DNA from 3 places in the Lentzea sp. NPDC003310 genome. Region 1 is predicted to be linked to each of the others. Evidence: riboswitches for the same ligand, from Rfam matches in the RefSeq annotation. Region 1 holds a riboswitch; each other region holds the start of a gene.

Evidence for each region. A riboswitch is a leader RNA that binds a small molecule or an ion and turns the genes downstream of it on or off. The one in region 1 is predicted to bind glycine.
Region 2: linked by a shared signal. The riboswitch ahead of gcvT (glycine cleavage system aminomethyltransferase GcvT) and the one ahead of gcvH (glycine cleavage system protein GcvH) in region 1 are both predicted to bind glycine.
Region 3: linked by a shared signal. The riboswitch ahead of gcvP (aminomethyl-transferring glycine dehydrogenase) and the one ahead of gcvH (glycine cleavage system protein GcvH) in region 1 are both predicted to bind glycine.

Annotation. Positions count from the first base shown of each region.
Region 1 is NZ_JBEXNC010000002.1:19,644-29,406, forward strand. Features, by position in the region: gene ABZX02_RS02730 (MFS transporter) at 1-192, shown strand, start outside; gene ABZX02_RS02735 (TetR/AcrR family transcriptional regulator) at 202-882, shown strand; gene ald (alanine dehydrogenase) at 937-2,049, opposite strand; glycine riboswitch at 2,275-2,368, shown strand; gene gcvH (glycine cleavage system protein GcvH) at 2,431-2,814, shown strand; gene ABZX02_RS02750 (L-serine ammonia-lyase) at 2,843-4,207, shown strand; gene ABZX02_RS02755 (helix-turn-helix domain-containing protein) at 4,209-4,562, opposite strand; gene ABZX02_RS02760 (LAGLIDADG family homing endonuclease) at 4,641-7,397, opposite strand; gene ABZX02_RS02765 (VTT domain-containing protein) at 7,889-8,539, opposite strand; gene ABZX02_RS02770 (hypothetical protein) at 8,610-9,014, shown strand; gene ABZX02_RS02775 (AarF/UbiB family protein) at 9,011-9,763, opposite strand, start outside.
Region 2 is NZ_JBEXNC010000017.1:228,854-238,616, reverse strand. Features, by position in the region: gene ABZX02_RS32605 (acyl-CoA dehydrogenase family protein) at 1-868, shown strand, start outside; gene ABZX02_RS32600 (CaiB/BaiF CoA-transferase family protein) at 865-1,989, shown strand; gene ABZX02_RS32595 (hypothetical protein) at 2,327-2,506, shown strand; gene ABZX02_RS32590 (transcriptional regulator) at 2,671-3,162, shown strand; gene ABZX02_RS32585 (hypothetical protein) at 3,369-3,722, shown strand; gene ABZX02_RS32580 (DUF3817 domain-containing protein) at 3,737-4,039, shown strand; glycine riboswitch at 4,085-4,175, shown strand; gene gcvT (glycine cleavage system aminomethyltransferase GcvT) at 4,364-5,458, shown strand; gene glyA (serine hydroxymethyltransferase) at 5,472-6,737, shown strand; gene ABZX02_RS32565 (hypothetical protein) at 6,905-7,579, opposite strand; gene ABZX02_RS32560 (cyclopropane-fatty-acyl-phospholipid synthase family protein) at 7,734-8,960, shown strand; gene ABZX02_RS32555 (DUF1295 domain-containing protein) at 8,957-9,727, shown strand.
Region 3 is NZ_JBEXNC010000013.1:119,748-129,510, reverse strand. Features, by position in the region: gene ABZX02_RS26825 (maleylpyruvate isomerase family mycothiol-dependent enzyme) at 1-464, shown strand, start outside; gene ABZX02_RS26820 (class I SAM-dependent methyltransferase) at 476-1,078, shown strand; gene ABZX02_RS26815 (hypothetical protein) at 1,091-1,273, shown strand; gene gcvP (aminomethyl-transferring glycine dehydrogenase) at 1,319-4,210, opposite strand; glycine riboswitch at 4,260-4,357, opposite strand; glycine riboswitch at 4,361-4,457, opposite strand; gene ABZX02_RS26805 (Clp protease N-terminal domain-containing protein) at 4,514-5,482, opposite strand; gene ABZX02_RS26800 (MerR family transcriptional regulator) at 5,558-6,124, opposite strand; gene ABZX02_RS26795 (bifunctional nuclease family protein) at 6,504-6,977, opposite strand; gene ABZX02_RS26790 (MerR family transcriptional regulator) at 7,129-7,674, opposite strand; gene garA (glycogen accumulation regulator GarA) at 7,723-8,181, opposite strand; gene gcvH (glycine cleavage system protein GcvH) at 8,295-8,678, opposite strand; gene ABZX02_RS26775 (CDP-alcohol phosphatidyltransferase family protein) at 8,721-9,302, opposite strand; gene ABZX02_RS26770 (hypothetical protein) at 9,412-9,615, opposite strand.

The DNA.
Region 1 (9,763 bases):
TCGGCGCGATTCGTGGCCTCGCTGCCGGACGGCGTTCCCGGCCGGTCGTTGAGCGAGGCGCTGCACAGCGGCGCGGACGTCGCGGTCGTGCGGGAGGCGTTCTCGAACGGCATGAGCGTGAGCCTCGTGATCGGCGCGGTCGCCGTGTTTATGGGAGGTGTTGTGGCCAGCGTGTTGCTGCGGCGTGCCTAGGATCGCGATGTGGAGAGCGTGTGGTTCGGCAAGCCCAGGCCCGGCAGCGGCCAGCCCCTCGGCCTGAGCCGGGAGGCCATCGTCCGCAAGGCGATGGAGATGCTGGACGCCGACGGCCTGGCGAAGCTGTCCATGCGCAAGCTCGCGGCGGCGCTCGGCGCGGCGCCCATGTCGCTGTACTGGCACGTGCCGACGAAGGACGCGCTGATCGAGCTCTGCCTCGACGAGGTCTACGGCGAGTTCCCGCTGCCGGGCCCGGACGACGACTGGGAGACGGCGGTGCGCGGGATGATGCACGCGATGCGTCATCTCGCGCACAAGCACCCGTGGTGGATCCGCGGTCAGGGCGAGTTCAACAGCATCGGCCCCAAGGCCGTGGCGATGAGCGACGCGATGCTCACGACCATGCTGGGGGCCGGCCTGTCGCTGGGCGCGGCGGCGCAGTCGATCTCGACGATCTCCAGCTTCGCCGTGGGGTACTCGATCGCGGAGGTCAACTTCGTCGCCCGCGGTGGGATGGACTCGCCCCCGCCCGACCTGGCGAAGATCGCCGACCTGCACCGGGAGAAGCACCCGAACTACGTGAAGATGCTGGACGTGCAGGAGATCTGGACGCTCGAGGGGCAGTTCGAGTTCGGGCTGGACTGCGTGATCGACGGCATCAAGGCGCGCGTCGCCGCCCTCAGATAGGCGAAACCCCCGCAGCGATTCACGCGTGCGGGGGCTTCCTCATTCAGTTGGCTTTCAGATCACGGACTCGAGCGGCGTGTGCGGCAGGCCGGTCGCCTCGGCCACCGGGCCGTTGGTCAGCTTGCCGGCGTGCGCGTTGAGGCCCAGGGCGAGCGAACGGTCGTCCTTGAGCGCCTTCTCCCAGCCCTTGTCGGCCAGCGCGACCGCGTACGGCAGCGTCACGTTGGTCAGCGCGTAGGTCGAGGTGCGCGGCACGGCGCCCGGCATGTTCGCGACGCAGTAGAACACCGAGTTGTGGACCTCGTAGGTCGGCTCGGCGTGCGTGGTGGCGCGCGAGTCCTCGAAGCAACCGCCCTGGTCGATCGCGATGTCGACGAGCACCGAGCCCGGCTTCATCTCGGCGACCAGCGCGTTCGAGACCAGCTTCGGCGCGGCGGCACCGGGGACGAGCACGGCGCCGATGACCAGGTCGGCCTCGCGGACGGCCTGCTCGATCGCGAACGAGTTCGACGCGAGCGTGCGCAGGCGGCCCTGGAACTGGGCGTCGATCTGGCGCAGGCGGTCGACGTTGGTGTCGAGGATCTGCACGTCCGCGCCCATGCCGACGGCGATCGTGGCGGCGTTGATGCCCGCCACGCCGCCGCCGATCACGACCACGCGGGCCGGGGCGACACCGGGGACGCCACCGGGCAGCACGCCGCGGCCGCCGGAGGGCTTCATCAGGATGAACGCGCCGACCTGCGGGGCGAGCCTGCCCGCGACCTCGGACATCGGGGCGAGCAGCGGCAGCGCGCGGTTCGGCAGCTGCACGGTCTCGTACGCGATGGCCGTCGTGCCGGACGCGAGCAGCGCCTCGGTCAGCGGCTTGTCGGCGGCGAGGTGCAGGTACGTGAAGAGGGTCTGGCCGGCGCGCAGGCGGGGGTACTCCTCCGCGATCGGCTCCTTGACCTTGAGGACCATGTCACCCTCGGCCCAGACGTCGTCGGCCGACGCGAGGATCTTCGCGCCCGCGGCGAGGTACTCCTCGTCGGTGATCGCGGAGCCCAGACCGGCGCCCTGCTCGACGAACACGTCGTGCCCGCGGCTCGTCAGCTCGTGCGCACCGGCAGGGGTGAGAGCGACGCGGTACTCGTGGTTCTTGATCTCGCGGGGAACTGCGATCCGCACGATGACTCCTCCGTTCGGTGGCCGACATCTCACAATGTGGGGCAGTCGGAAGGTCATGTCACTGTGCGGATCGCACTATCCGGGCACCCCGCGATTGTTCACTTGGGACAGAGCGACCTGAGCGTGGTTCGCGTTCCACTCGACGGTCTCGCGTTGACACTCGGCGGGGGCCGCACATAGCGTTCGGCCCGGACAACTGAACACCGGCCGCGGCGCGCGAGCGCCAGAACCCGCGTGGGAGAGACCTCGACGAGCGCAGTCGGGGCGCCGAAGGGGCAAGCTCCCGCACACTCTCAGGCAGCAAGACCACTCGGGGTAGGCAACTCTGCACGGCGGAGGGGGCGCAAGTTTCCTGCATCCGTCACAGCCAGAGGAGTCGCCGTGGAGTTCCCCGACAACCTGCTCTACACCGTCGAGCACGAGTGGGTCGACTGGACGCCGGGTACCCAGGACCCGCTGACCTGCGGAATCACCGAGTACGCCGCCGACGCCCTCGGCGACATCGTGTACGTGCAGCTGCCCGAGGTCGGTGCCAAGGTCGTCACCAACGCCGTCTGCGGCGAGCTCGAGTCCACCAAGTCCGTCAGTGACCTGTTCTCGCCCGTCACCGGCGAGGTCATCGAGGTCAACGACGCCGTCGTCCAGGACCCGGCGATCGTCAACAGCGACCCGTACGGCGAGGGCTGGCTGTTCAAGGTCCGCGTCGACTCGGCGGAGAACCTGCTCACCGCGGCGAAGTACGCCGAGCTCACCAACACTGACTGACCGCCCCACCACCACGAAGGACTGATCAGTGGCGATCAGCGTTTTCGACCTGTTCTCCGTCGGCATCGGACCGTCGAGCTCCCACACCGTCGGCCCGATGCGCGCGGCCGCGATGTTCGTCGACAAGCTCGGCGACCGCCTGTCCACAGTGGACCGCGTGCACGTCCAGCTGTTCGGCTCGCTCGGCGCCACCGGGCACGGCCACGGCAGCCCCAAGGCCGTGTTCCTCGGCCTGGAGGGCAACCTCCCCGAGGAGGTCGACCCGTCCGTCGCGGCGGAACGCGTCGAGGAGATCATCTCCGGCGGCCGGCTGAAGCTCGGCGGCACGCACGAGATCGGCTTCACGCACGACCGCGACCTCGTCATGCACCGCCGCAAGTCACTCCCGTTGCACCCCAACGGGATGAGCTTCGAGGCGTTCAGCGGCGGCAAGCCGGTCGAGCACGCCGTCTACTACTCGATCGGCGGCGGCTTCGTCGTCGACGAGAACGCGAGCGGCACCGACCGGATCAAGCCGGACACCACGCCGTTGCCGCACCCGTTCCTGACCGGCGACCAGCTCCTCGCGCGCTGCCGCGAGACCGGCCTGTCGATCAGCGAGATCATGATGGCCAACGAGCTGTCGTGGCGCACGGAAACCGAGGTGCGGGAAGGACTCCTGCACATCTGGCACGTCATGCAGGAGTGCGTCGAACGCGGCTGCACCGAGCACGGCACCCTGCCCGGCGGCCTGAAGGTCCGCCGCCGCGCCGCCGAGATGCGCAAGCGCTTGGAGAGCGAGCACTTCGTCACCGACCCGCTGCGGGTCATGGACTGGGTCACGCTCTTCGCGCTCGCGGTCAACGAGGAGAACGCGGCGGGCGGCCGCGTCGTCACCGCGCCGACCAACGGCGCGGCCGGCATCGTCCCGGCGGTCCTGCACTACTACACGAAGTTCGTGCCGGGAGCGAACGACGACGGCGTGGTCAGGTTCCTGCTCACGGCGGGCGCGATCGGCGTGCTGTTCAAGGAGAACGCCTCGATCTCCGGCGCCGAGGTCGGCTGCCAGGGCGAGGTCGGCTCGGCCTGCTCGATGGCCGCGGGCGGCCTGGCCGAGGTGCTCGGCGGCACCCCGGAACAGGTCGAGAACGCCGCCGAGATCGCCATGGAGCACAACCTGGGCCTCACGTGCGACCCGATCGGCGGCCTGGTGCAGATCCCGTGCATCGAGCGCAACGCCGTCGCGTCCATCAAGGCCATCACGGCGGTGCGGATGGCGTTGCGGGGCGACGGCTCGCACTTCGTGTCGCTCGACAAGGTCATCAAGACCATGCGCGACACCGGCAAGGACATGTCGGTGAAGTACAAGGAAACCGCTCGCGGCGGACTCGCCGTGAACGTGATCGAGTGCTGACTCAGCGAGCGTCGTAGGCGGCCTGCGCCGCCAGCACCTCGGGCATGCGCGCCTCCAGCAGTTGGATGAGCGCGAGCAGCCTGTCCGCCGTCTCGCGCCCGAGCGGCGTCAGGCTGTAGTCGACACGCGGCGGGTTCGTGTTCTGGGCTTCCCGGTGCACGAGCCCGTCGCGTTCGAGCGCCTGCAACGTCTGGGACAGCATCTTCTCGCTGACCCCGTCGACGCGGCGGCGCAGTTCGTTGAACCTCAGCGGGCCGTCCACGAGCACGCCCAGCGTGAGGCCGCCCCACCTGCCCGTGACGTGCTCCAGCGTGGGACGTGACGGGCACGCCTTCGCGAACACGTTGTAGTCCATGACGGCATCATAGCTGGTCAAAACGCTAACTGATAGTAAGTGTGAGAGCTCTCCACGTCAGGGAGAGCTCTCACACCGTCAGAACGGCCAGTCCGCGTTCCGGCCCGCCTCGAGCAGGGGGATGGCCCGGAACGTCGCGTCGGACAGGCCGCCGAACTCGTGACGACCGGCCGTGCCGGTGGCGTACGCCGCGCGCTGGTACCCGTTCAGGTTGAACCCGTAGACCGGCACGTGCGCCGGCACGACGTCCGAGACGCCCTGCCCGTACGGCCCGGAGATCGTCTGCATGTCCGAGATGATGAACACGCGGTCGTGCCCCCGGTAGGAGCGCTTGAGCGACCCGATGATGTCGGTGCCGTGCCCGACCTCGCCGACCCTCTGCAGGAACCGCTCCACCCCGCGCAGGACCGACGAGCCCTGCTTGACGTCGTGCCGGAACGTGCCGTCCGCGAACCCGACCACGTCGACCTGCTCGCCCTTCGCGCCCAGGGCGACGCCGAAGATCGCCGCGGCCTTCACCGGGCTGACCTTCGAGCGGGCCGAGAAGCCGAGGCCCGTCATCGACCCCGAGGTGTCGACGAGGACCAGCGAGCGGCCCGGCAGTGCGGGCAGGTTCCGCAGCGACAGCTGCAGCGCCTGGTCCAGGGCGTAGCCCCAGCGCAGGGTCGGTGCCGCCTCGTACGCGGAGAGGAAGCGGAACGGGAACTGCCGCGAGCGCGCTACCTGGCCGGGGTCGGCCAGACGTGCCGCGACGGCTGCCGCTGCCTCGTCGGACATGCCGGCCTCGTCGAAGTTCCTGAGGTTTCGGAGGCAGTTGCCGGTGACCAGACCTGCCGCCACGAAGACGTTCGACGGCTCCACCGTCACGCAGTAGGTCGGGCGCTCACCTCCATCCTCGATCGACACGATCCGGTCCAGTGCGACCGCTTCGTCGTAGCCGTGCATTTCACTGTGCGCGGGCGCCACGTGCGCCAGCAGTTCCGCGAGTCGTGCGAGCTTTGCGGCCTTGTACCCGATGCGCAGGTCCAGTAGTTCCGCGAGCCGAACCAGAGCGGTGGCGCGGTTCACCTCGACGATGTGGATCGGGTGCCGGCCCTGGATGTGTCCGGTGCCCACACGTACCGAGCGCTCGCGGACGATGTTGGTGACACCGAGCCGCAGCAACGCGTCCGAGACCTGCTCCGCCAGTCGGCGGGACACCGTCCCGTACTCGACCGCGCCGTGGACCGTGCCCTTCGCGTTGACGCGCTCACGCACGCAGCCGTCCGTGTCGATCAGCCCGGAGAGCGCACCGATCCAGAACTCGCGGCTGAACGGCCGGGTGGGCAGTGCCTTGACCTCGCACCGCTTGCCCCACACGTCGTAGGCGCGCAGGACCTCCGTCAGCGGGTTGCGCTTCCACTGCTTGAACGGGAACCGCAGTCGAACGATCTTCCCGTTCGCGGTCTCGGTGACGCCGCAACCGTGCTTCGCCGCGTATTCACGTAGGAAAGCGACCGCGCCGTCGTCAGGATCTCCGTGGAACTCGGGGGTCAGCGCCGTCATGCCGCCGTCGCCGAGCATCGCGCCGACGAAGTACCCGTCCCACGCATCGCCCTCGTCACCGAAGTAGCCGGCCGTGAGCGGCGCAGGGATGCGGTCACCTGGTCGGAGTTCGGCGGACGTCGTCCACTCCCACGCCTGGCGCCCGGCACGTCGCTGTCGAATCCACCGGTGGTCCGTCGTGGCATCGACCACGCGGCCGGACGCGAACCGGATGGACAGGACAGGCCGGATGCCGGTGTCGAGCCAGGCCGACGGAACGGTCGGGACGAGGGTGCCCACCGAGTGGTCGCGCGGCCCCTGGTTCGCGCCGTACTTGACCGGGCGGGTGTCCCACGCCTTGTCGTACGAGAGAACCGGCAGCCGACGGGCGACGACCTCCTCGATCGGCGCGGTGGTGCCGTCGGCGAGCCAGACCGGGGTGCCCTCGGCGAGGCAGGCCATGTACCCCATGGACGGCGCGAGCGCCTCCCACACCTCACGCGTGAGCGGCCCCTGCAGCCACCCGGCCACCGACTCCCACGTCATCCCCGCCGACCGCAGCACCTCGACCGCGTCCGGACGCGAGAAGAGCGCACGCCGCTGCTCCACCGGCCACGCCATGAGCTCCCGGCGCGCCGCGAGAACGCGCAGGTCGGCGGGCACGGGGGTGTCCGAGGACCGGCGCACGTCCAGGACGTGCTGGAACAGCGCGCCCTGCCACGGTGCGACGGGCGAGGGGTGCGCGAGGTTCAGCACGTCGGCCATGCGGAAGCCGCGGGCGTCGCTGTCCCACTTGGCGACGGCGCGCTCGTTGTAGAGGCGGCGGACGGCGTCGGCGATGCCGCGCTTGATCGGCTTCGGGACGCTGCGGCCGTACCTGCTGGTCCAGTACGCGAGGAGCTCGCCCGGCTCGTCCGCCCGCTGCAGCACCGAGTCCACGACGGCGCGGTTGGTGACGCCGGCGCTCGACTCGAAGAGCAGGCGCGCGTGGACGAACTCGGCCGCGCCCACGAGCGACGCGGTGCGCATGTTCGCCTCGCCCCGCAGCCACGCGAGCAGGCGCGCGGTCCACTCGGGATCGGACAGCGCCGCGGTGTGGACGAGCTGCGCGAAGCGGCTGTCGCGCTGGTCGGCGGACTCGTAGAAGGTGGCCTCGCCGCCCATGTTCGCCACGGCGAGCAGGAACAGCTCGGACCTGGTGTCGCGCGCGTAGCCGTCGCCGCCCTCGTGGGTGACGTCGGTCGGAACGGGCGCCGTGGCGACCGGGCTGGTGCCCGCCGGACGTGCGCGGAAGATGTTGAACTTCGCCATCGGCTCTTTCCCCCTCGAAGAAAACAAAAGGGGAGCCCACAGACCCCACACGTGTCCGAGATCAAGGTCGCGGAAGGTACGTTGCTGCTCTGCCAGATTGAGCTACAGCCGGTTGCCCGCCTGGCGGGATTCGAACCCGCAACCCGCCCATTAACAGTGGAAGTAACCCTCTGCTTCGCACCGGACACGTGTGGAGTTGTGCGCTCCCGAGATCAAGCCGCCAACGGCACAGTTGCGTTTTGAAGACGAAGTATCCGTTGGCTTCGCACCGGGTGCGATTTCTATGCAACCACACCGCGCCAGTGAATTAATTCCGGCGGAATGTGGAGTTGTGGACGCCCGAGATCAAATCGCGGAAGGTGACGTGCTCACCGGGGTGAGCGAGACCGGCCGAGACCGGCCTCAGGAGTTGAACCTGAGTAATCACCGAAGTAACCCTCCGCTGCGCACCGGGCGCCCATTAATACAACCACGGCGCGCAACGGGTTTTTCTACGGCGCCGTCTTCACGAGCCGGCGAAGGAGGTAGAAGAGGCCGACGGTGAGCAGGAATCCGACCGCGCTGATCATCACGATCTGTTCCACGGTGTCCGCCTTGGACCCCGCGAACACGTAGGCGGCGCAAATCGGCAGGGTGCCGATGAGCGTGAACGACATGAAGGTCCGGAAAGACACGCGGGAGACGCCGGCGGACACGGACACGGTCTCCGCCATCATCGGGATGCCGCGTGCCACGCCGAAGAACCACGGCCCGAACTGGCGGCCCCAGCGCCGCATCTCGGTCAGCTCCTCGATGGTCACCACCCGGCGCACCAGCCACGGCCCCGCGAACCGCCCCAGGGCGTACCCTGCGGCAGAGGAACCCAGGGATCCGATGACCGCGAGTGCCAGCCCGAGGGGCAGGCCGAGTGCCGTTCCCGCCAGCACGATGAGCGGAGTGGACGGCACGGGCAGCAGCACGTCCACGACGAGCAGGGCGAAGATCGCCACCGCCGCCCACGCCGGGTCGATGCCGCGCACCCACGTCACGACACCGTCGAAGTCGATGAGGTCGAGTGCCTCGAACACGATCCAGCTCAGCAGCACGAAGCCGAGCACGACGGCCGGTATCCACTTCCACCGGACGCCCGTCTCATAACTCATCGGGTGATGGTCGCCCACGTCGATCCGCCGGACAATCCGCCAGTGGCGCAGGTTCCGCGAAGGGACACTCATGAGTGACGATCTCGTGCCTTTTCTGGGGCACTGGGTGCTCGACCCGGCACGCTCCGCATACACCGGCGGCACCCCGCCGCGCAGTGGTCACTACGACCTGAGGCTCGAGAACGACCGGCTGGTGGTGAGCATCGAGGGCGTGCTGGGGTCCGGCGACCCCATCCGCACCGGGTACACATTGGACCTCTGGCAGGACACGCCGATGAGCGTCGGCCACGTCGACCGCGTGCGGACGGTCGTCGAGCCGCGCCGGTTCTGCACCATCGCGTACGCGGGCGCGCAAGCGGTTGCGCGCGCCTGGCGGGTGCTCGGGCACCTCAACGAGATGACGGTCGTCCAGTCCGCGCCGGACGTGTTCGGCGTGTGGCGCGACGACGTGTCCGTGTACCGCAGGCAGTTCTAGGACCTCGGCCTCAGCACCGTCACGACGACCCGAAGGCCCAGCAGCACCGCGATGATCAGCAGGTTGTAGCCGAGCACCTGGTGCAGCCCGACGTCGGACGAGATCCGCGGCCCGCCGGACGAGCCGAGCAGCAGCACCGCCATCACCCCGGCCGTCGCGCCCAGCGCGGTCAGCATCAGCTGGTGCAGCAGGCCGGTGATGAACGACCTGTCGCGTTCGTCCGCGAAGAGGCGCATCGACATGCTGAGGCGGCCCTGCTCCACCGCGCCGGTGATCCGGTCGATCCGCCGCGGCAGCCGGCGCAGCATCGGCAGCACGGCCTGCAGCTCCTCGGCCATGGTCCGCTGGACCGACTCCGGCGTGAGCCGTTCGGAGATCTGCTCGGTGGCGAACGACCGCGACTCCACGACGATGTTGAAGCCCGGCGCGAGCACCGCGAGCGTGCCCTCCAGGGTCGCGAGGGCCCGGAACACCGCCGCGATCTCCGGCGGGATGCTCAGGCCGAAACGCGACACGATCAGGAACAGGTCGCCGAACATCTCCACGTCCGGGCGCATGCCCGCGCCGAGGTGGCGGGCCATGAACTGCCCGAGGGCGCGTTCGAGTCGCTGTTCGTCGATGTCCTCGGGGCGTGAGGTCAGCTCCAGCAACGCGTCGGTGAGGCCGGCCGGGTCGCTGCGGTCGATCGCGAGCAGCAGCCGTTGCAGCGCCGAGCGCAGCGCGGAGTCGATCCGGCCGACCGAGCCGAA
Region 2 (9,763 bases), on a different contig from region 1:
CAGCGTGCACAGCGGCATCGTCGCCCACTACCTCAACTCCTACGGCACCGAGGACCAGAAGCGGCGCTGGCTGCCGAAGCTCGCGTCCGGCGAGTACGTCGGCGCGATCGCGATGACCGAACCCGGCGCGGGCTCCGACCTCCAGGGCATCCGCACGAAGGCCATCAGGGACGGCGACGAGTACGTCATCAACGGCTCGAAGACGTTTATCACCAACGGTGCGCTCGCCGATCTCGTCATCGTGGTCGCCAAGACCGACCCCGCGCAGGGCGCCACCGGCATCTCCCTGCTCGTCGTCGAGAACGACATCCGGCGCGGCCGCGTGCTCGACAAGGTCGGCATGAAGGGCCAGGACACCGCCGAGCTGTTCTTCGACGACGTGCGCGTGCCGGCCGCGAACCTCCTCGGCGGCCAAGAAGGGCTCGGGTTCATCCAGCTCATGCAGCAGCTGCCGCAGGAACGCCTGATCATCGGCGTCTGCTGCATCGCGGGCATCGAGGCCGCGACGGAGCTGACGCTGAGGTACGTGAAGGAGCGCCAGGCGTTCGGCAAGGAGCTGATCAAGTTCCAGAACACCCGGTTCAAGCTCGCCGAGTGCGCCACCGAGGCGGCCGTGACCAGGGCGTTCATCGACGAGTGCATCGAGAAGCACCTGAAGGGCGAACTGGACGTGCCGACCGCCGCGATGGCGAAGTGGTGGGCGAGCGACCGGCTGAGCAAGGTGGTCGACGAGTGCGTGCAGCTCTTCGGCGGCTACGGCTACATGACCGAGTACCCGATCGCGCGTGCCTGGTCCGACGCCCGCGTCCAGCGGATCTACGGCGGCACGAACGAGATCATGAAGGAAATCATCGCGAGGTCCTTGTGAGCGGCCCGCTGGCAGGACTTCGGGTCGTCGAACTGGCGGGACTCGCGCCCGCGCCGTTCGGTGCCATGGTGCTCGCCGACCTGGGCGCCGACGTCGTCCAGGTGCACAAGCCGGGGAGTCACCCGGCCGTCCCCGGCGACTTCCTCACCCGCGGCCGGCGGTCGATCGCGATCGACACCCGCAAGCCCGAGGGCGCCGAGCTGGTGCTGGGCCTGGTCGAGCGCTCGGACGTGCTGATCGAGGGCTTCCGGCCGGGCGTCACCGAACGGCTGGGCATCGGCCCCGCCCAGGCCCTCGCCCGCAACCCGCGCCTTGTATATGGGCGCATGACCGGTTGGGGGCAGGACGGGCCGCTGGCCGACCGGGCGGGCCACGACATCAACTACATCGCCGTGGCGGGCGCTCTGGAGCCGTTGGGACGGGCCGGCGGGCCGCCGTCGTTCCCCATCAACCTGCTCGGCGACTTCGGCGGGGGAGGGCTGCTGCTCGCCCTCGGCGTGCTGGCCGCGCTGTACGAACGGGAGCGCTCCGGACGCGGCCAGGTCGTCGACACGGCCATGGTCGACGGCGCGGCGCTGCTGACGACGTTCCTGCACGGCATGCGGTCCGCGGGCCTGTGGTCCGGCGGGCGCGGCGAGAACATGCTCGACGGCGGGGTGCCGTTCTACGACGTCTACGAGGCGGCCGACGGCAGGTACGTGGCGATCGGCGCGCTGGAGGAGAAGTTCTACGCCGACCTGGTCCGCGTGCTGGGCCTGCAGGAGGCGCCGAGTCGCAACGACCCGGCGAACTGGCCCGAGCTGCGCGAGCGCATCGCGGCGGCGGTGAAGACCCGGCCGCGGGACGAGTGGGCGGACCTGGCGCGGGACACGGACGCGTGCCTGGCGCCGGTGCTGACCCCGGCCGAGGCGGCGGTTCACCCGTACAACGCCGCCCGAGACACTTTCGTGGACGTGTCCGGGGTGGCCCACCCGGCTCCGGCGCCCCGCTTCGACCGCACTCCGGCGGCCGTTCCGACGCCCCCGGTCCCGCCGGGGACGAACACCGCGGAAGTGCTTGCCGACATGGGTGTGGCAGAGGACCGGATTATGGAACTGAGGCGGTCTGGAGTAATTGGATGAATGGTCGGGTGCGTATTAAAGGCGCCACGACGGCGTGACGGTGCGTGATCGGGCACGGTCGGCATCCGGGTGAGCCCCGGTGCAACAGTCCTTCTTCCAAGCTGTGGGATGCGAGGGTGTCCGTGTTCACCTCGTGCCCAGGACATCGGCGCTGCTGAGGCCCGTCTTTAGCCGCCATTCGGGTGACATTGGACGTCGTGCAGGCGTGCGTCCCTGGCGGATCCTGTGACGAGTTTGGCGTGGTCGTTGTTCATCGGCCGGGTGAATGAGGGACCATGACGGGTGACACGGGCGGTCGGCCGCCCGACCGGTGAACGACACGGACGGAGAGGTACCTGTGAACCTCAAGAAGGTGCTAGTGCTGGCGGGCGTCGCGCTGGTGCTGTTCCTCCTGATCACCCAGCCCGAGCAGTCCGCTTCGGCGGTGCAGCAGGTCCTCGGCTGGCTGCGTCAGGGCGCGGAGTCGATCATCACCTTCGTCCGCAGCCTCTTCGGGACGGCCACCCCGCTCAGCTAGTCACGGACGGTGATCTTCAGCCCTCCGCGTTGCGCCGGACGGGTGGAATGAGGCCAATCACGCACTGGTAACGGGTGTTCTGGGGATTCAGGGTCTGGCGATTGTCAGACCTACCGAATACCTTCCGCTGCAATGGCCGATCCCCGACCGACGAGGAGGCATTGATGGTCGAGGACTCCGGGGTCCACGAGCTGTTGCAGCAGTGGGCGGCTGAACGGTCTGACGACGCAGAGATGCAGGAGGTGAACCGGATCAAGAACGCGTGGCTCGCGGAGGCTCCCCCCTCGGCGCCCGGCATCCCCGTGCAGCGGGGAGGCAGGAGTGGGTCGCGTGGCTTGGTCAAGGTCGACTCGGCGGATCCGGCCTACGTGGCCGCGATGCGCAAGCGGGCGCCGGAGGCACCCGAGGCACTGCTCGCCGCCGCGGCGAGCTACTGGCAGCTGGTGGGCGACGTCGCCGAGGCCGAGCAGTGGTGGGACGCGGGCATCAGCCCGTTGGACCAGCGCGCGCTCGACTACCGCGCGGCCGGCCTCACGCCTGCCGACCTCGGGAGGCGCCTGGGACCGATGACGGTTCTCCAGCACCTTCGTCGTGGCTCCGCCGCGGCCTGGTGCGTCGCACGTCTGCAGAGGCAGCGCCGGGACGGCGTGGCGTAGTAGCGGAACGGGCTGTCGGAGGCGGCAGCCCTGTATCCACTCGTTGAACGGGCACGCGCGTCCGTGCGGGGCGCGCTCGCCGAACGTTCGTCCGCCGTGTTCCTCAGCTGAGGGCCGAGGCCCTCACACCCCACGGGGTGGCCTCCATCAGGAGGCCTCACCCAAGTAGTCTTGAGGTCGTGCGCGGCCTCCTTACCCCCCAACGTGTGCTGATCGCGCTCGCCTGTCTGGCGGCGTTGATCGTCTGTTGCGGGCTCGCCTGGTGGCAGTGGCAGCGCTTCGAGTCCGCCAGCGGCACGTTCCAGAACCTCGGGTACGTGCTCCAGTGGCCGCTCTTCGGCCTCTTCCCCCTCTTCATGGTGTGGCGCTTCCGCAAGCTCGCGCGCGAACGCCGTGACGAGGCTCTCTCACCCGAGCCGGTTGCAGCCGCTCCTTCGCCGGTAAGTACGGTTGTCGCCGTCAAACCCGCGCCTGTCGAGCAGTTCGACGATGACGAAGACGCGGAGCTCGCGGCCTACAACCGCATGCTCGCGGACCTCAACGCGCGGGACGGTCGTTGAGCGAAGGCGGGCAGATGAAGGGTGCGTTGACCCGGTTCAGGGTCATGGCTTACGTGGTCGGAGTCTTCCTGCTGCTCCTGGTCGTGGCGATGGTGCTCAAGTACGCCGCGGACATGGGTGGCGCGATGAAGGTCGTCGGCCCGATCCACGGCTTCCTCTACGCCATCTACCTGGTGCTTTCGGTCGACCTGGCGCTGAAGCTCCGGTGGTCGATCAAGGGCACCCTGCTGGTGCTGCTCGCCGGCACGATCCCGTTCCTGTCCTTCTGGGCGGAGCGCAAGGTGGTCGAGAAGACCGCTCAGGGCGTGCCGTTGTGACGTTTGGCCTGCTAGCGTCTGGGGCTACCAACTGAACACGGCCGTCGATGTCGCGCGGGAGAGCTCCCTTGAGTGGGAGCACCGTAGGAGCAACTCCTCCCCGGAATCTCTCAGGTACAGGTACCGCGCGACGCAGGCAACTCTGAAAAGCAGGCTGCTCGGCAGCCTCGCCCACGGTGCAAACCACTGCGGTGGTGAAGCTCTCAGGCTCATGACAGAGGGGGAGGCTCGCTCTAGTGAGGAGTCTCCGATGGACCGTGTCATTCTTCTGATGCCTCAGCCGGCCGCGTCCGGCTCTTCGGCGCACCCTGGAGGAGCGTTCTGATGTCCCGCCTCACGCCTCTGAACGCCGAGCACGAGCAGCTCGGCGCGATGTTCACCGACTTCGCGGGCTGGCGGATGCCGCTGCGCTACTCGTCCGAGCTCGCGGAGCACCACGCCGTGCGCCAGACCGCGGGCCTGTTCGACCTCACGCACATGGGTGAGATCGTGCTGACCGGTCCGCAGGCGGGGGAGGCCCTCGACTTCGCGCTCGTCGGCCACATCTCCGCGCTCGCGGTCGGCAAGGCGCGCTACACGATGATCACGCAGGCCGACGGCGGCGTGATCGACGACCTGATCGTGTACCGCCTCGGCGACGAGGAGTTCATGGTCGTCGCGAACGCCTCCAACGCTTCAGTGGTGGCTGAAGCACTGGTCGAGCGCGCCGCCGGGTTCGACACCGTCGTCACCGACAAGTCCACGGACTACGCGCTGATCGCGATCCAGGGCCCGAAGTCGGTCGAGATCCTTTCGGGCCTCACCGACACGGACCTCTCGACGGTCAAGTACTACGCCTCCTACCCCTCCACGGTCGCCGGCGTCGACGCGCTGCTCGCCCGCACCGGCTACACCGGCGAGGAGGGCTTCGAGCTGTTCGTCGCGCCCGCCGACGCGTCCGCCGTGTGGGCAGCGCTGCTCGAGGCCGGGCAGGCGCACGAGCTCAAGCCGTGCGGTCTCGGCTGCCGCGACACGCTGCGCCTCGAAGCCGGGATGCCCTTGTACGGCAACGAGCTCACGACGTCGCTCACGCCCTACAACGCGAACCTCGGCCGCGTCGTGAAGCTCGACAAGCCGGGCGACTTCGTGGGCCGCGACGCGCTCGCCAAGGTCGCCGAGTCCGGTGTGGACTCGGTCCTGGTCGGGCTGAAGACCCCCGAGCGCCGTGCCCCGCGCCACGGGTACGCGGTGCTGAACGGCGACGAGGTCGTGGGCGAGGTGACGTCGGGCGCGCTGTCCCCGACCCTCGGCTATTCCGTCGCCATGGCCTACGTGACCAAGGCCAGTGCCGAGCCGGGCACCCAGTTGCTGGTGGACGTCCGCGGCAAGAAGCAGCCGGTCGAGGTCGTCGCACTTCCGTTCTACAAGCGCGCCAAGTAGGGAGTTCTTCCAGATGTCCGACCAGTTCAACGCTTCCCTCGCGGAGTACGACCCCGAGGTCGCCGAGGCCGTCGCGGCCGAGCTGGCGCGCCAGCAGGGCACGCTCGAGATGATCGCCTCGGAGAACTTCACGCCCGTGTCGGTCCTGCAGGCGCAGGGCTCGGTGCTGACGAACAAGTACGCCGAGGGCTACCCCGGCCGCCGCTACTACGGCGGCTGCGAGCACGTGGACGTCGTCGAGCGCCTCGCCATCGAGCGCATCAAGTCGCTCTTCGGCGCGGGCTTCGCGAACGTGCAGCCGCACTCGGGCGCGCAGGCCAACGCGGCCGCGATGTTCGCGCTGCTCCAGCCCGGCGACACGATCCTCGGCCTGGACCTCGCGCACGGCGGTCACCTGACCCACGGCATGCGGATCAACTTCTCCGGCAAGCTCTACAACGTCGTGCCGTACCACGTCGCCGACTCCGACGGCCGTGTCGACATGGCCGAGGTCGAGCGCCTGGCGCAGGAGCACCGCCCGAAGCTGATCGTCGCGGGCTGGTCCGCCTACCCGCGCCAGCTGGACTTCGCCGAGTTCCGCCGCATCGCGGACTCGGTCGAGGCCTACCTGATGGTCGACATGGCGCACTTCGCCGGCCTCGTCGCCGCCGGTCTGCACCCGTCGCCCGTGCCGCACGCGCACGTCACGACGACCACGACCCACAAGACCCTCGGCGGTCCGCGTGGTGGCGTGATCCTGTCGAACGAGGCCGACATCGCCAAGAAGATCAACTCGGCGGTGTTCCCCGGCCAGCAGGGCGGCCCGCTGGAGCACGTGATCGCGGCCAAGGCCGTGGCGTTCAAGCACGCCGCCTCGCCGGAGTTCGCCGACCGCCAGCGCCGCACGCTGGAGGGCTCGCGGATCCTCGCCGACCGCCTCTCGCAGGCGGACGTCGCCGAGGCCGGCGTGAAGGTCCTCACCGGCGGCACGGACGTGCACCTGGTCCTGGTCGACCTGGTGAACTCCGAGCTCGACGGCAAGCAGGCCGAGGACGTCCTGCACCAGATCGGCATCACGGTCAACCGCAACGCCGTTCCCAATGACCCGCGTCCGCCGATGGTGACGTCCGGTCTGCGGATCGGCACGCCGGCGCTCGCCACCCGCGGGTTCGGCGAGGTGGACTTCACCGAGGTCGCCGACGTGATCGCGGAGGCCCTGAAGCCGGGTGCGGCGCTCGACGAGCTGCGCGCCCGCGTCGAGGTGCTGGCGGCCAAGCACCCGCTGTACTCCACGCTCTGACGCACTGACGACGAAGGGCGCCACCGGGACTTCCCGGTGGCGCCCTTCGCGTTCTGCGTCCCTGGAGCGAAACGACGGGAACCCCGGCCCCTTCCCCAGGGCCGGGGTGTCACCGTGTCAGGGTGATGTGTGTCTCAGATGGACCGTCCTAACGGGATGCTGTGGGGTTACGCAGCGGGGGCCGTGACACCGGGGGGCAGGCACTCCACGTTGCGCTTGCCGTCGGGCTGGATCACGAACCAGGTACCGCCGACGCCCTGGCCCTTCCAGGCACCCGGCTTCGGGTCCTGCGAGTAGGCGTAGAGGGCCCAGCCGTCGATCGCGACCTGCTTCTTGCCGTCGGCGCGGGTGATCAGGGAGACCAGCTTCGAGTCGATGCCCTCGACCTGCGGGACGGTGTCCGACAGCAGCGGCGGCCACGTGGTGGCGCACGTGCCGTTGCAGTTCGACTTGCCCTCGGGCTTGGGAACGTCCTTGTCGAAGCGGTACATCGTGCGGCCGTCGCCGTCCTGGACCACGAGGCCCATCTTGTCGACGGGCTTGCCCACCAGCTTCAACGAGCTGACGGGAGCGGCAGCCGGGGGCTGCGCGGCCGGCTGGGCGGCCGGGGTCTCGGGGGCCTGCTGCTGCACGGGGGTTTCGGGCGCCTGCGCGGGCTCCTGGAGTACCGGGGGCTGACCCACGTCGCCGTAGTCACCGAGGACGCCCAGGTCGGTTTCGGTTTGTGCCACCGGCTTGGAGTTCGTGCCACTGCCCGTGGCGCTCCAGACACCCAGACCCAGCACAACTGCGAGTCCCGCGGCGAGCCCGATGGCAATGCGGTTACGTCGGATCACACTCATGTCCTCCTTGTCCATCCGTTCGCTCTATCGAGGCCATACGGGCGTGGTTGCGTCTCGGTTCAGAAACGAACCGAACCTCGTCCTGTCTCGAACGTCTGGCGGAGCCAGGTCACGCAGGAGGTGCAGGGTGGTCGTCGCTGGTCAGCTGGCGGGAATGGCCGAACGGGTGCTGGGCGCGCCGGTGCCGATCGGATTTCGAGCCTGGGACGGAAGTGTCGCCGGGCCGCAGGACGGCACGGTGCTCGTGATCCGCTCGCGCGACGCGTTGCGGAGGCTCGTGTGGAGTCCGAACGAGCTGGGGCTCGCGCGCGCGTACGTGAGCGGGGAGCTCGACGTGGAGGGTGATCTCGCGACCGGTCTCTCCCAGATCTGGGGGCTCGTGCGCCGGGGCGTCACCCGGCGGCCGAAGCTCACCGAGGTGGCCCGGCTCGCGTTCCGGTTGAAGGTGCTCGGGCCCAACCCCGACGCGCCGAAGGAGGAGGCACGGCTGAAGGGCGCGCTGCACACGAAGAGCCGCGACCGGGACGCCATCTCGCACCACTACGACCTGAGCAACGACTTCTACCAGCTCGTGCTCGACCCGAGCATGGCCTACTCGTGCGCGTACTTCACGTCCGAGGACGAGCCGCTCGAGCAGGCGCAGCACAACAAGCTGGACCTCGTCTGCCGCAAGCTCGGCCTCGAACCGGGCATGCGCCTGCTCGACGTCGGCTGCGGCTGGGGTTCGATGATCATCCACGCGGCGAAGCACTACGGCGTGCACGCGACCGGTGTGACGATCTCCGCCCAGCAGCGCGCGCACATCCTCGGCCGGATCGCCGCCGAGGGCCTGGAGGGCCGCGTCGAGGTGCGGCTGCAGGACTACCGCGAGGTGCGCGACGAGCCGTTCGACGCGATCTCCACCATCGAGATGGGGGAGCACGTCGGCGAGTCGAACTACCCGGAGTACGCCGCGACCCTGCACCGGCTGCTCAAGCCCGAGGGGCGTCTGCTGCTGCAGCAGATGTCGCGCGGCCGCAACGCGCCGGGCGGCGGCGCGTTCATCGAGTCGTACGTCGCGCCGGACATGCACATGCGTCCGGTCAGCGCCACCACCGGCTTCCTGGAGGGGGCCGGCCTGGAGATCCGGGACGTGCACGCGTTGCGGGAGCACTACGTTTGGACCGTGCGCGCGTGGGCGGAGACCCTGGAGGAGCGCTGGGACGAGGTGGTGGCGCTCGTCGGCGAGGGCCAGGCCCGCGTCTGGCGGCTCTACCTCGCGGGCGGCGCGCTGACGTTCGAGGAGGGACGGATGGGCGTGGACCAGATCCTCGCGGTGCGCCGCAGCGAGAACGGCCGCAGCGGCATGCCGCGCGTGCGTCGTGAGCTGGTGGCCCGATGACGTTCCTGATCAGCCTGGTGGCGGTTCTGCTGCTGCTGAGCGCGTTGTTCCTGTACGCGGACTCCCGCAAGCGCTACGACCTGATCGACTCCGTCTGGGGTCCCGGGTTCGCCGTGATCGCGGTGATCACGCTGCTGCTCGCGGACGGCGACGCCACGCGGCAGTGGGTCGTCACGGCGCTGACGGTCGTGTGGGGTGTGCGCCTGGGCGTGCACATCCACTCGCGCAACCGCGGCAAGGACGAGGACCCGAGGTACCAGGACATCCTCAAGCGCGCCAAGGGAAACCCGCGCCTGCGGATGTACCGGGTGTACCTGCTGCAGGCCGTGCTGATGTGGGTCGTGTCGCTGCCGGTGCAGGCGGCGCAGCACCTGGAGGCGCCGTTCGGCGTGCTGGACGTGGTGGGCGTCGTGGTGTGGGTGGTCGGGTTCGCCTTCGAGGCCGTGGGGGACTGGCAGCTCTCGCAGTTCCGCGCGGACCCCGCGAACAAGGGCGCCGTGATGGATCGCGGGCTGTGGCGCTACACGCGGCACCCGAACTACTTCGGCGACTCGGTCGTGTGGTGGGGCCTGTTCCTGTTCGCGCTGCACTCGTGGTGGGGCGCGGCGACGGTCATCGGCCCGCTGGTGATGACGTGGCTGCTCGCCAAGGGCAGCGGGAAGCCGTTGCTGGAGAAGGACATCGTGTCGCGGCGGCCCGGGTACGCCGAGTACGTGCGGCGGACGAGCGGGTTCTTCCCGTTGCCGCCGAAGAGCCGCGTGGGGTAGGGGTTCGCGGCCATGCGTTGACGCTGTCGCCGAGAG
Region 3 (9,763 bases), on a different contig from region 1:
AGGTGCGCGACCGCCGCGACAACACCCTCGCCGACGCCTTCGCCGAGTGGGACGCGAACCGCGAGCTCGCCGCACCGCTCTTCGACACCCCGATGGGGCCGGTCCTGGTGTCGGAGGTGATCGCGCACGAGCACGACCTCCGCGCGGCACTGGGCGTGCCCGGCGACCGGAACGGCGTCGAGGTGCGGGCGGCGCTCGTGAAGCCGTTGCAGCAGCTCGACCAGCGGATGCGGGAGAACGACGTGCCGGCGCTGCGCATCACCCTGGAGCACGGCGACCGGGTGCTCGGGCACGGCGACCCGGCCGGGACGTTGCGGACGACGTCGTTCGAGCTGATGCGGGCCATCGGCGGACGGCGGTCGGCCGACCAGATCAAGGCTTTGGACTGGGACGGTGATCCGGACGTCTGGATCTCCTCGCTCGCGTTGTTCGGACGGCACCGGCCGGAGCCGTTCAGCGAGTAGGTTCTCCGCACGTGGGCGACTGGCTGACGGACACGCGCGACTCCTACGACACGGTGGCGACCAGCTACGCGGACCTCACCCGCGGGTTGCTCGACGACCTGCCACACCTGCGGGCAGCGTTGCGGCTGTTCGCGGAGGAGGTGCGCGGGCCGGTCGCGGACGTCGGCTGCGGGCCCGGCGACACCACCGCGCTGCTGCACGGGTACGGGGTGGACGCGTTCGGGATGGACCTCTCCCCCGGGATGATCGACCTGGCCCGGTCCTCGCATCCCGGGCTGCGGTTCGAGGTGGGCTCGATGACCGACCCGCTGCCGGGCGGGCTCGGCGGGATCCTCTGCTGGTGGTCGCTGATCCACGTGCCGGACGAGCTCGTGCCCGTGGTGTTCGGGCACTTCCGCGCCGCGCTGGCACCGGACGGCCTGCTGCAGCTGGGTTTCCACGTCGGCGACCGCACGAACCTCAAGACCTCGGGCTACGGCGGGCACCCGATGAGGGTGAACGTCCACCTGCGCCCGCCCGAGCGGGTGGCGGGGTGGCTGCGGGACGCGGGCTTCACCGTCGAGGCCCGGTGGCTGCTGGGCGACGACGGCGCGGTGCTGTTCGCGCGGGGGTGAGACCATCAGCGCGTGTCAGAGGAACAGACCTGCCAGCGCTGCGGTGAGACGGTCGAGCTGGAGACCGAGGACTTCGAGCTGTTCGAGCGGATGCACCCCGACTGCTTCCACTTCGCGTTCGAGCACGACCTGTCCCGGCCCGGCATCGGCGCCGACGAGAACTGCGGCGACGAGACCTGCCCCGTCGGAGCATGAGAAAAGGGGCGCACCCCCGAGTGCGCCCCTTTCCCGTGACTCGGATCAGCTGCTGTACGCCTCGAGCGGCGGGCAGGAGCAGACCAGGTTGCGGTCGCCCTTCGCGCCGTCGATGCGGCGGACCGGCGGCCAGATCTTCGGAGCACCGGTACCGGCCGGGTACACGGCCTCCTCGCGGGTGTACGGGTGGTTCCACTCGCCGACGGTCACGCTGGCCGCGGTGTGCGGGGCGTTGCGCAGCGGGTTGTCCTCGACGGGCCACTCGCCGGCGCCGACCTTGTCGATCTCGCGCTTGATGGCGATCATGGCGTCGATGAACCGGTCGATCTCGGCCAGGTCCTCGGACTCGGTCGGCTCGACCATCAGCGTGCCGGCGACCGGGAACGACATCGTCGGCGCGTGCAGGCCGTAGTCGGCGAGGCGCTTCGCGACGTCGTCCACCGTCACGCCGGTGGCCTTGGTGATCGGGCGCAGGTCGAGGATGCACTCGTGGGCGACGAAGCCGCCCTCGCCGGTGTAGAGGACCGGGTAGTGCTCGTCCAACCTCCGCGCCACGTAGTTCGCGGCCGCCACGGCGGTCAGGGTGGCGCGACGCAGGCCGTCGCCGCCCATCATGCGCACGTACGCCCACGAGATCGGCAGGATCGACGCGGAACCCCACGGGGCGCCGGAGATCGGGCCGACACCGGTGGCCGGGCCCGCCGTCGGCTGCAGCGGGTGGTTCGGCAGGAACGGCGCGAGGTGGGACTTCACGCCGATCGGGCCGACACCGGGGCCACCGCCGCCGTGCGGGATGCAGAACGTCTTGTGCAGGTTCAGGTGCGAGACGTCCGAGCCGAACTTGCCGTAGCGGGCCAGGCCGATCAACGCGTTGAGGTTCGCGCCGTCGACGTACACCTGGCCGCCCGCGTCGTGGACCAGGCCGCAGACCTCGCGGACGGTGTCCTCGTACACGCCGTGGGTCGACGGGTAGGTGATCATGATCGCGGCCAGGTCGTCGGCGTGCTCCGCGACGGTGGTGCGCAGGTGACCCATGTCGATGTTGCCCTTGTCGTCGCACTTCACGACGACGACGCGCATGCCGGCCATGACGGCGGACGCGGCGTTGGTGCCGTGCGCGGACGACGGGATGAGGCAGACGTCGCGAGCCTCGTTGCCGTTCGCGCGGTGGTACGCGCGGATCGCGAGCAGGCCGGCGAACTCACCCTGCGAGCCGGCGTTCGGCTGCAGCGAGACGGCGTCGTAGCCGGTGACCTCGGCGAGCCACGCCTCCAGGTCGGACACGATCTTCAGCAGCCCGGCGGCGTCCTCGACCGGCGCGAACGGGTGCAGCGTCGAGAACTCCGGCCACGTGATGGACTCCATCTCCGCGGTGGCGTTCAGCTTCATCGTGCAGGAGCCGAGCGGGATCATGCTGCGGTCCAGGGCGACGTCCTTGTCGGACAGCGCGCGCAGGTAGCGCAGCAGGGCCGTCTCCGAGCGGTGCGCGTGGAAGACCGGGTGGGTCAGGTAGTCCGAGGTGCGGCGCAGGTCGGCCGGGATGCCGTCGGCGGTGTCGGCGTCGATCGCGTCCACGTCGGCACCCGTGACACCGAACGCGTTCCACACGGCGATGACGTGCGCGCGGGTCGTCTTCTCGTCGCAGGCGATCGCGACGACGTCGGCGTCCACGAGACGGAGGTTGATGCCGGCCTCGCGGGCCTTCGCGACGACCTCGGCGGCACGACCCTCGACGCGGACCTCGACGGTGTCGAAGAACTCGCCGTGCACGACGTCCAGCCCGGCCTCGCACAGGCCCGTGGCGAGCACGGTGGCCAGGCGGTGCACGCGGGTCGCGATCGACCTCAGGCCCTCGGGACCGTGGTAGACGGCGTACATGGACGCGATCACGGCCAGCAGCACCTGCGCGGTGCAGATGTTGGACGTGGCCTTCTCACGGCGGATGTGCTGCTCGCGCGTCTGGAGCGCGAGGCGGTAGGCCAGCGAGCCGTCCGAGTCGACGGAGACGCCGACGAGACGGCCGGGCAGCTGGCGCTCCAGACCGGACCGGACGGCCATGTAACCGGCGTGCGGGCCACCGAAGCCGATCGGGACGCCGAAGCGCTGGGTGGTGCCGACGACGACGTCCGCGCCGATCTCGCCCGGCGCGCGCAGCAGCGTCAGCGCGAGCAGGTCGGCGACCACGACGGCCTGCGCACCGGCGGCGTGGATCTCCTCGATCAGCGCCTTCTGGTCGCGCACCACACCGGACGCGCCGGGGTAGGACAGCAGCACGCCGTAGAAGTCACCGCCGAGGCCCAGACCCTCGATGCCCTGCGACAGGTCGGCGACGACGATCTCGATGCCGAGCGGCTCGGCACGCGTCTCGATGACGGCGAGCGTCTGCGGCAGCGTGTCGGCGTCGACGACGAACTTGTTCGACTTGGACTTGCCGGCGCGGCGCACCAGCGTCATCGCCTCGGCGGCGGCGGTCGACTCGTCCAGCATGGACGCGTTCGCGGTCGGCAGGCCCGTCAGGTCGCCCACCATGGTCTGGAAGTTCAGCAGCGCTTCGAGGCGGCCCTGCGAGATCTCCGGCTGGTACGGCGTGTAGGCCGTGTACCAGGCGGGGCTTTCCAGGACGTTGCGCAGGATCACGCCCGGCGTCACGGTGTCGTAGTAGCCGAGACCGATCATCTGGGTCATCGGGCGGTTCTGCGACGCGAGCTCGCGCAGCTCCGCGAGCGCCTCGGTCTCGGTGGCCGGGGCGGGCAGGTCCAGCACGAGGTCGCGCTCGTGGATGGACGAAGGCACCGCGTGCTGCGCCAGCTCCTCCAGCGACCCGACGCCGATGACGTCGAGGATGCGCGCGAGTTCGGCGGGGCGCGGGCCGACGTGGCGGTCGGCGAACGGGGTGCCGTGCTCGAGAGCGGCGAGCGGAATGCGGTCCTGCGTCATCAAACGCCTCCGGGGGGCTGCGGGCACACGTGTCCTGGTGCCCTCCCCGCTCTGTCCGTACCCCGAGGGGCGCCTGAGAGGTTCACCCGTTGCGAGAACGGGCTTTCACCGTCGGCGGGATCCCTTGCGGGGATCCACTTTCCAGAGGCGTCTCACTCGGCGGTCCTGGATGCCTGAGAGGTTCCCGGGGAGGGACTTGCTCCTTCGGCGCCGGGCTCTGCGACCCGGTCTCTCCCGCCTGAGTTCAGCGACTACCCGAGAAGAATACCCGCAGGCAGCCCGGGTAGTCGCTAGGGACGCGACCTACGTCTCAGTGGCGAGACCGGCGAGCGCCGGCGCGACGGGGTCGGCGGGGTCGTCCCGCAGCGCCACGAGCAGGTGGCGGGTGCCCACCACGGCGTCCCCGCTCCGGGCCGCGACGAGCTTCGCCCGTTCCACCGCCCGTTCGACGGACCCGCCCCGGGGCAACGCCTCCAGGTCGACGCCGGCCGCGCGCAACGCCGCCGCGCCACCCGACTCGAACTCCGGCTTCAGGGTCCGGCCCGCGACCCGCACCTGCTCGTCGACCGTCAGCACCGCCGCCACCAGGTCGCGGGAGGAGAGGTCGCGCCGGGCGGCGACCGCGAGCCGTTCGGCCTCGTTGCGCACGACGGTCAGCACCGGCCCGCCCAGTCCCTGACCGCGTGCGACGAGCCGCGTCAGCCAGCGCACGTACCCGCCGCCGGACTCCCCCTCCAGCGCGCCCGCCTTGCGCAGCAACCAGACCGCGGGCGCCTCCTCGACCTCCGCGTAGGTCCGCGCGGCGTCGGCGCGCACCGCGGCAGCCGTCTCCTCGACGTCCACCCCGCGCAGGACGAACAGGTCGGCCGCACGTCCCGTGTCCTGAGCCAGCAGCGCGAGAGAGAGGTGGGTCGTGGTGAGCACGCCGTCGCCCGCTTCCGTGATCGCCGTACGGAGACACGCCTCCAGTGCGCGACTGACCGGCAGAACGGTGTCCACGCGGGCATGGTCGCAGGCGGCGTTCATCAACGCCGTGACGTCCGGATCAGCCTCGGGAACGACGCCGCCGTCGTCGCCCGCCCAGTGCTCGGTGCCGCGTGCCATCGCCTGCGCCCGCAGCGACCTCACGCCGAGCTTGCGGCCGGGACCGGTGGTGTCGATCAGCGAGATCAGCAGGTTCTCAGTGCCGAGGAAGCCGAACTCCAGGCGGAACGCGCGCTGCACTGCCGCGGCGAGGACTTTGACGACCTGCGACGAAGGGGTGTGCGTCATGACCGTGACGGTAGGGACGCCGATCGGCCACGCGCTGCTGCCGACCGGCCACCGGGGACGGCCGGTCGGCCATGATCAGCCGGTGGCGCGCTCGCGCCGGCGGCGGGTCAGCTCGTCCTCGGTCATCGGCGCGATCTCGACGCCGTCCGCACGTTCGGCCGGGAACTCGTGGATCGTGCCGGAGATCTCGCGCATCGCACCGCTCACCGCGATGCCGAACACGCCCTGACCGCCCTGCAGCAGGTCGACGACCTCCTCCGGCGAGGTGCACTCGTAGACCGTGGTGCCGTCGGAGAAGAGCGTGATCCTCGCCAGGTCCTGCACGCCGCGGCGGCGCAGGTGGTCGACCGCGACCCGGATGTTCTGCAGCGAGACGCCGGTGTCCAGCAGTCGCTTCACGACCTTGAGGACCAGGATGTCCTTGAAGGAGTACAGCCGCTGGCTGCCCGAGCCGTGCGCCATCCGCACCGTCGGGGCGACCAGCCCTGTCCTTGCCCAGTAGTCGAGCTGCCGGTACGTGATGCCCGCGATCTGGCACGCCGCGGGTCCTCGGTAACCGACGAGCTCGTCCGGCAGCGAGGAGTCCGGGAACAGTTCACCCTGCAGCCCGGATTCGGCCCTCAAGGGCGCTTCCTCGACCACGCCTGCCTCCCCTCGGAACGGCCACGAAACTCATGACCGTCAAGCCGCCGCGTCCACTCTCGCGAAGCGGCGACGTCCACTCGAGTTCGACGGTAAGACCGGTCCGATGGCAGGTCAACGCGACGCGCGGGGAGCGACGACCCTCAACCTGAGGTGGAGGGTCATACCGTCACCCGAACTAGGACGTTCAGGTGACGTTTAGTGATCGTTTAGCGAGAATAACGACCTAAAGTAGTCCTGTCGGGTGACGTCCAAACGAACGTTCGACAGCCCATACGAGACGGAGTGCGACGCACCGAAACTCACTCACAGGCGTCCCAGGCGTCGCACCGCGAGTCTGCCCCGCGACGGTGCCTATGTGTCCGCTCCGCGACAGTGCCTATGTATCCGCTCCGCGGAAGTCCTCGGGGGAGACCGAGTCGAGGAACTCGCGGAACTTCTCGACCTCGTCCTCCTGCTCGTCCGGGATGATCAGGCCGGCCTCGGCCAGCACCGACTCCTCGGCGTGGATCGGCACCCCCACGCGCAACGCCAGCGCCACCGAGTCCGAGGGCCGCGCGGACACCCGCACGTCGCCGTCGAACACGAGCTCCGCGAAGAACGTGCCCTCCTGCAGATCGGTGATCCTCACCTGTTCCAGGTTGCGCCCCAGCGCCCCGATGACGTCCTTGAGGAGGTCGTGGGTGAGCGGACGGGCCGGGCGCACGCCCTGCTGCTCCAGTGCGATCGCCGTGGCCTCGACGCTGCCGATCCAGATCGGCAGGTACCGCTCGCCCTCGGTTTCGCGCAGAAGAAGGATCGGCTGGTTCTGGGGCAGCTCCACCCGCACGCCGACGACACGCATCTCGCTCATCGGGCCTCGCCTCCCTCTTATCGTTCGGGGACGACCCGGATTCACACCCGAGCATCCCCCGGCGTACCTGTCCGACGCTACCCGCCAAGCGGGCCGAGTGCTCAATCGTTGCGGGCAGATCGTGATCAAGAAGGCACCCGCTCGCCCTAGATCAGGACTGACGCAGACCCGCCCTCACCAACAACGTGTGCAACGAGGTGAAGAGGTCGGCCAATTCCCGAACCGTCTCGGGATCTGAGAAAGATTTCAGGACGACCACCTCGTGGTCGGCCGCCGCGCGCACGGCGCGCAGGTGCTCGCGCTCGACGCCGAGCCCGGTCATCGTCCGGATCGTGCGGAGCGCGGTGATGTCGTCGGCGGTGAACCGGCCGCCGGGACCGGGGCGCAGCAGACCGTCGCGTTCCAGCTGGGAGAGCTGGTCGGCGGTGAGGCCCGTCTGGGCCAGCAGATCGATCCGCGAGACGGTGGAGGACGCGGCCGCGTCCGCACCGGCGTCGAGCTGCTCGCGGATCACCTTGAGCGGCAGGTACCTGTCGCGTTGCGCGGACAGCACGAACCGCAGCCTCTCGACGTCCGCCGCGCTGAACTGGCGGTAGCCGGAGGCGGTGCGTGCCGGGCGGACCAGCCCCTCCGCTTCCAGGAAGCGGATCTTGGAGATGGTGACGTCGGGGAACTCGGGCCGGAGCTGTGCCAGCACAGCCCCGATGCTCGACCCCCCGCGTTGTGGCCGCCCGGCCGTCACGCGTCAGGCTCCCGCGGAGCCAGGACCCGTCAGGAAGACGAGGCGGAACTTGCCGATCTGGACCTCGTCGCCGTTCGCGAGGACGGCCTGGTCGACCGGCTCGCGGTTGACGTAGGTGCCGTTGAGGCTGCCGACGTCGATGACGACGAACTCGCCGCTCTCCCGGCGGAACTCGGCGTGCCGGCGCGAGACCGTCACGTCGTCCAGGAAGATGTCGCTGTCGGGGTGGCGCCCGGCGCTCGTCGTGTCTCGGTCCAGCAGGAACCGGGAACCGGCGTTCGGACCGCGCTTGACCACGAGCAGCGCGGAACCGGCGGGAAGGGCGTCAACACCGGCAACGGCCGGCTCCTGTGCGGGCGCCTCGGCGCCGCCTTCCATCTCCTGGAGGAAGTCCGCCCGGAAGACGGAGGTCCGCTCCGGGGACTGCTCCGGCGGAACGCCTGGGCCGTCGTTCGTGCTCACCTGAGCTCTCCTCCTGCTGCTGGATCCGTCACTTCCGGTAAAACCTATCGCGTTGGGGTCACCGCCTTCAGCGCGGCTCCCCTTCCGGCCGAAGATCCGGCGAAAGATCGACGTCACTCCTTCTCCACCAGCGCCTTGTACCCGTCCGCGTCGAGCAGGCCTTCCAGCGCCTCGGGGTCGTTCAGCCGGATCTCGACCATCCAGCCCTCGCCGTACGGGTCGCTGTTCACCGAGTCGGGCGTCTGGACCAACGCGTCGTTGATCGCGACGACCTCGCCGTCGAGCGGCGAGTAGAGGTCGGAGACGCTCTTGGTCGACTCGACCTCGCCGAACGTGTCACCCGCCGCCACGGTGTGACCGACCTCGGGCAGCTGGACGAAGACCACGTCACCGAGCTGTTCCTGGGCGTAGTCGGTGATGCCGACGCGCACGGTGTTCTCGCCTGTGCTGGCGACCCACTCGTGCTCCTCGGTGTAACGAAGCTCCTCGGGAATCAACTGACTGCGCTCCTCGTGCTGAACCTGTATGGGGTGATCTTTTCACGCGACCGTGCGAGGTGTGACCCGCAGGGCCAGGAAGAACTGGTAGACGTACAGCAGCGCCGACCACAGGTAGAGCGCTCCGCCCCAGGCCGTGAACGCGTACGCGAACGGCAGGGCGACCTGCGCCCACGCCGAGTCCCCCTGCGCGAGCAGCAGCAGGGGGAAGGCGTAGAGCAGGTTGAAGGTCGCGGCCTTGCCCAGGTAGGTCACCTCGAACGGACCCCAGCCGCGTTGCCGCAGCACGAGCAGGCAGATGCCCACGACGACCTCTCGCCCCACGAGCACGAGGGCGACCCACAGCGGCACGATGTCCCTGATCACGAACGCCAGCAGCGTGCAGAACACGTAGAGGCGGTCCGCGGCGGGGTCGAGCAGCGCGCCGAGCCGGCTCATCTGGTTGAGCCAGCGCGCGAGCTTGCCGTCGAGCCAGTCGGACAGGCCCGCGAAGACGAGGACGAGCAGCGCCCAGCCGTCCGCGCGGGGTCCGAGGAGCAGGTAGAGGAAGAGCGGAACACCGGCCAGCCGCAACACGCTGAGCAGGTTCGGAATCGTCAGCAGGCGATCAGCCGGATCACGCACACCCGCACTCTAAACGAGTGACTGCGCAAGGGCTGCCGGATGGCGTCACGGCACGCTGTGCGACTGGTTGCGGGTGGTGCGCGGTGTTCGGTCCAGCGGGGGGTGGGGCTCAGGCCGTGTGGGTGAACGTCCAGCCGCGGCGCTGCATCTCGGCGCCGGTGATGGCGTGCGGGCGACCGCGGTCGTCACGACCGACCCAGCGGGCGCGGAAACCCTCGAGCACGTAGGCGTGGCCCCGGCTCCACACGACGCTGCACGGCGTGGTGGGCAGCGCTGAATCGCACTCCGCGTCCTGCTTCGGCTGGGTTTCCATGGCGGTTCTCATTTCTGTCCCTTCGTGACAACGGGGATGTCGTGCGCCGGGACTCCGGTGTTATCCCTGAGAACGAAGTCTGCCGGACTGTGGTTCAGAACACGTGTCGTGTTCGGGTCCAAAGCGTTAATTGGATCAATCGGCGCGC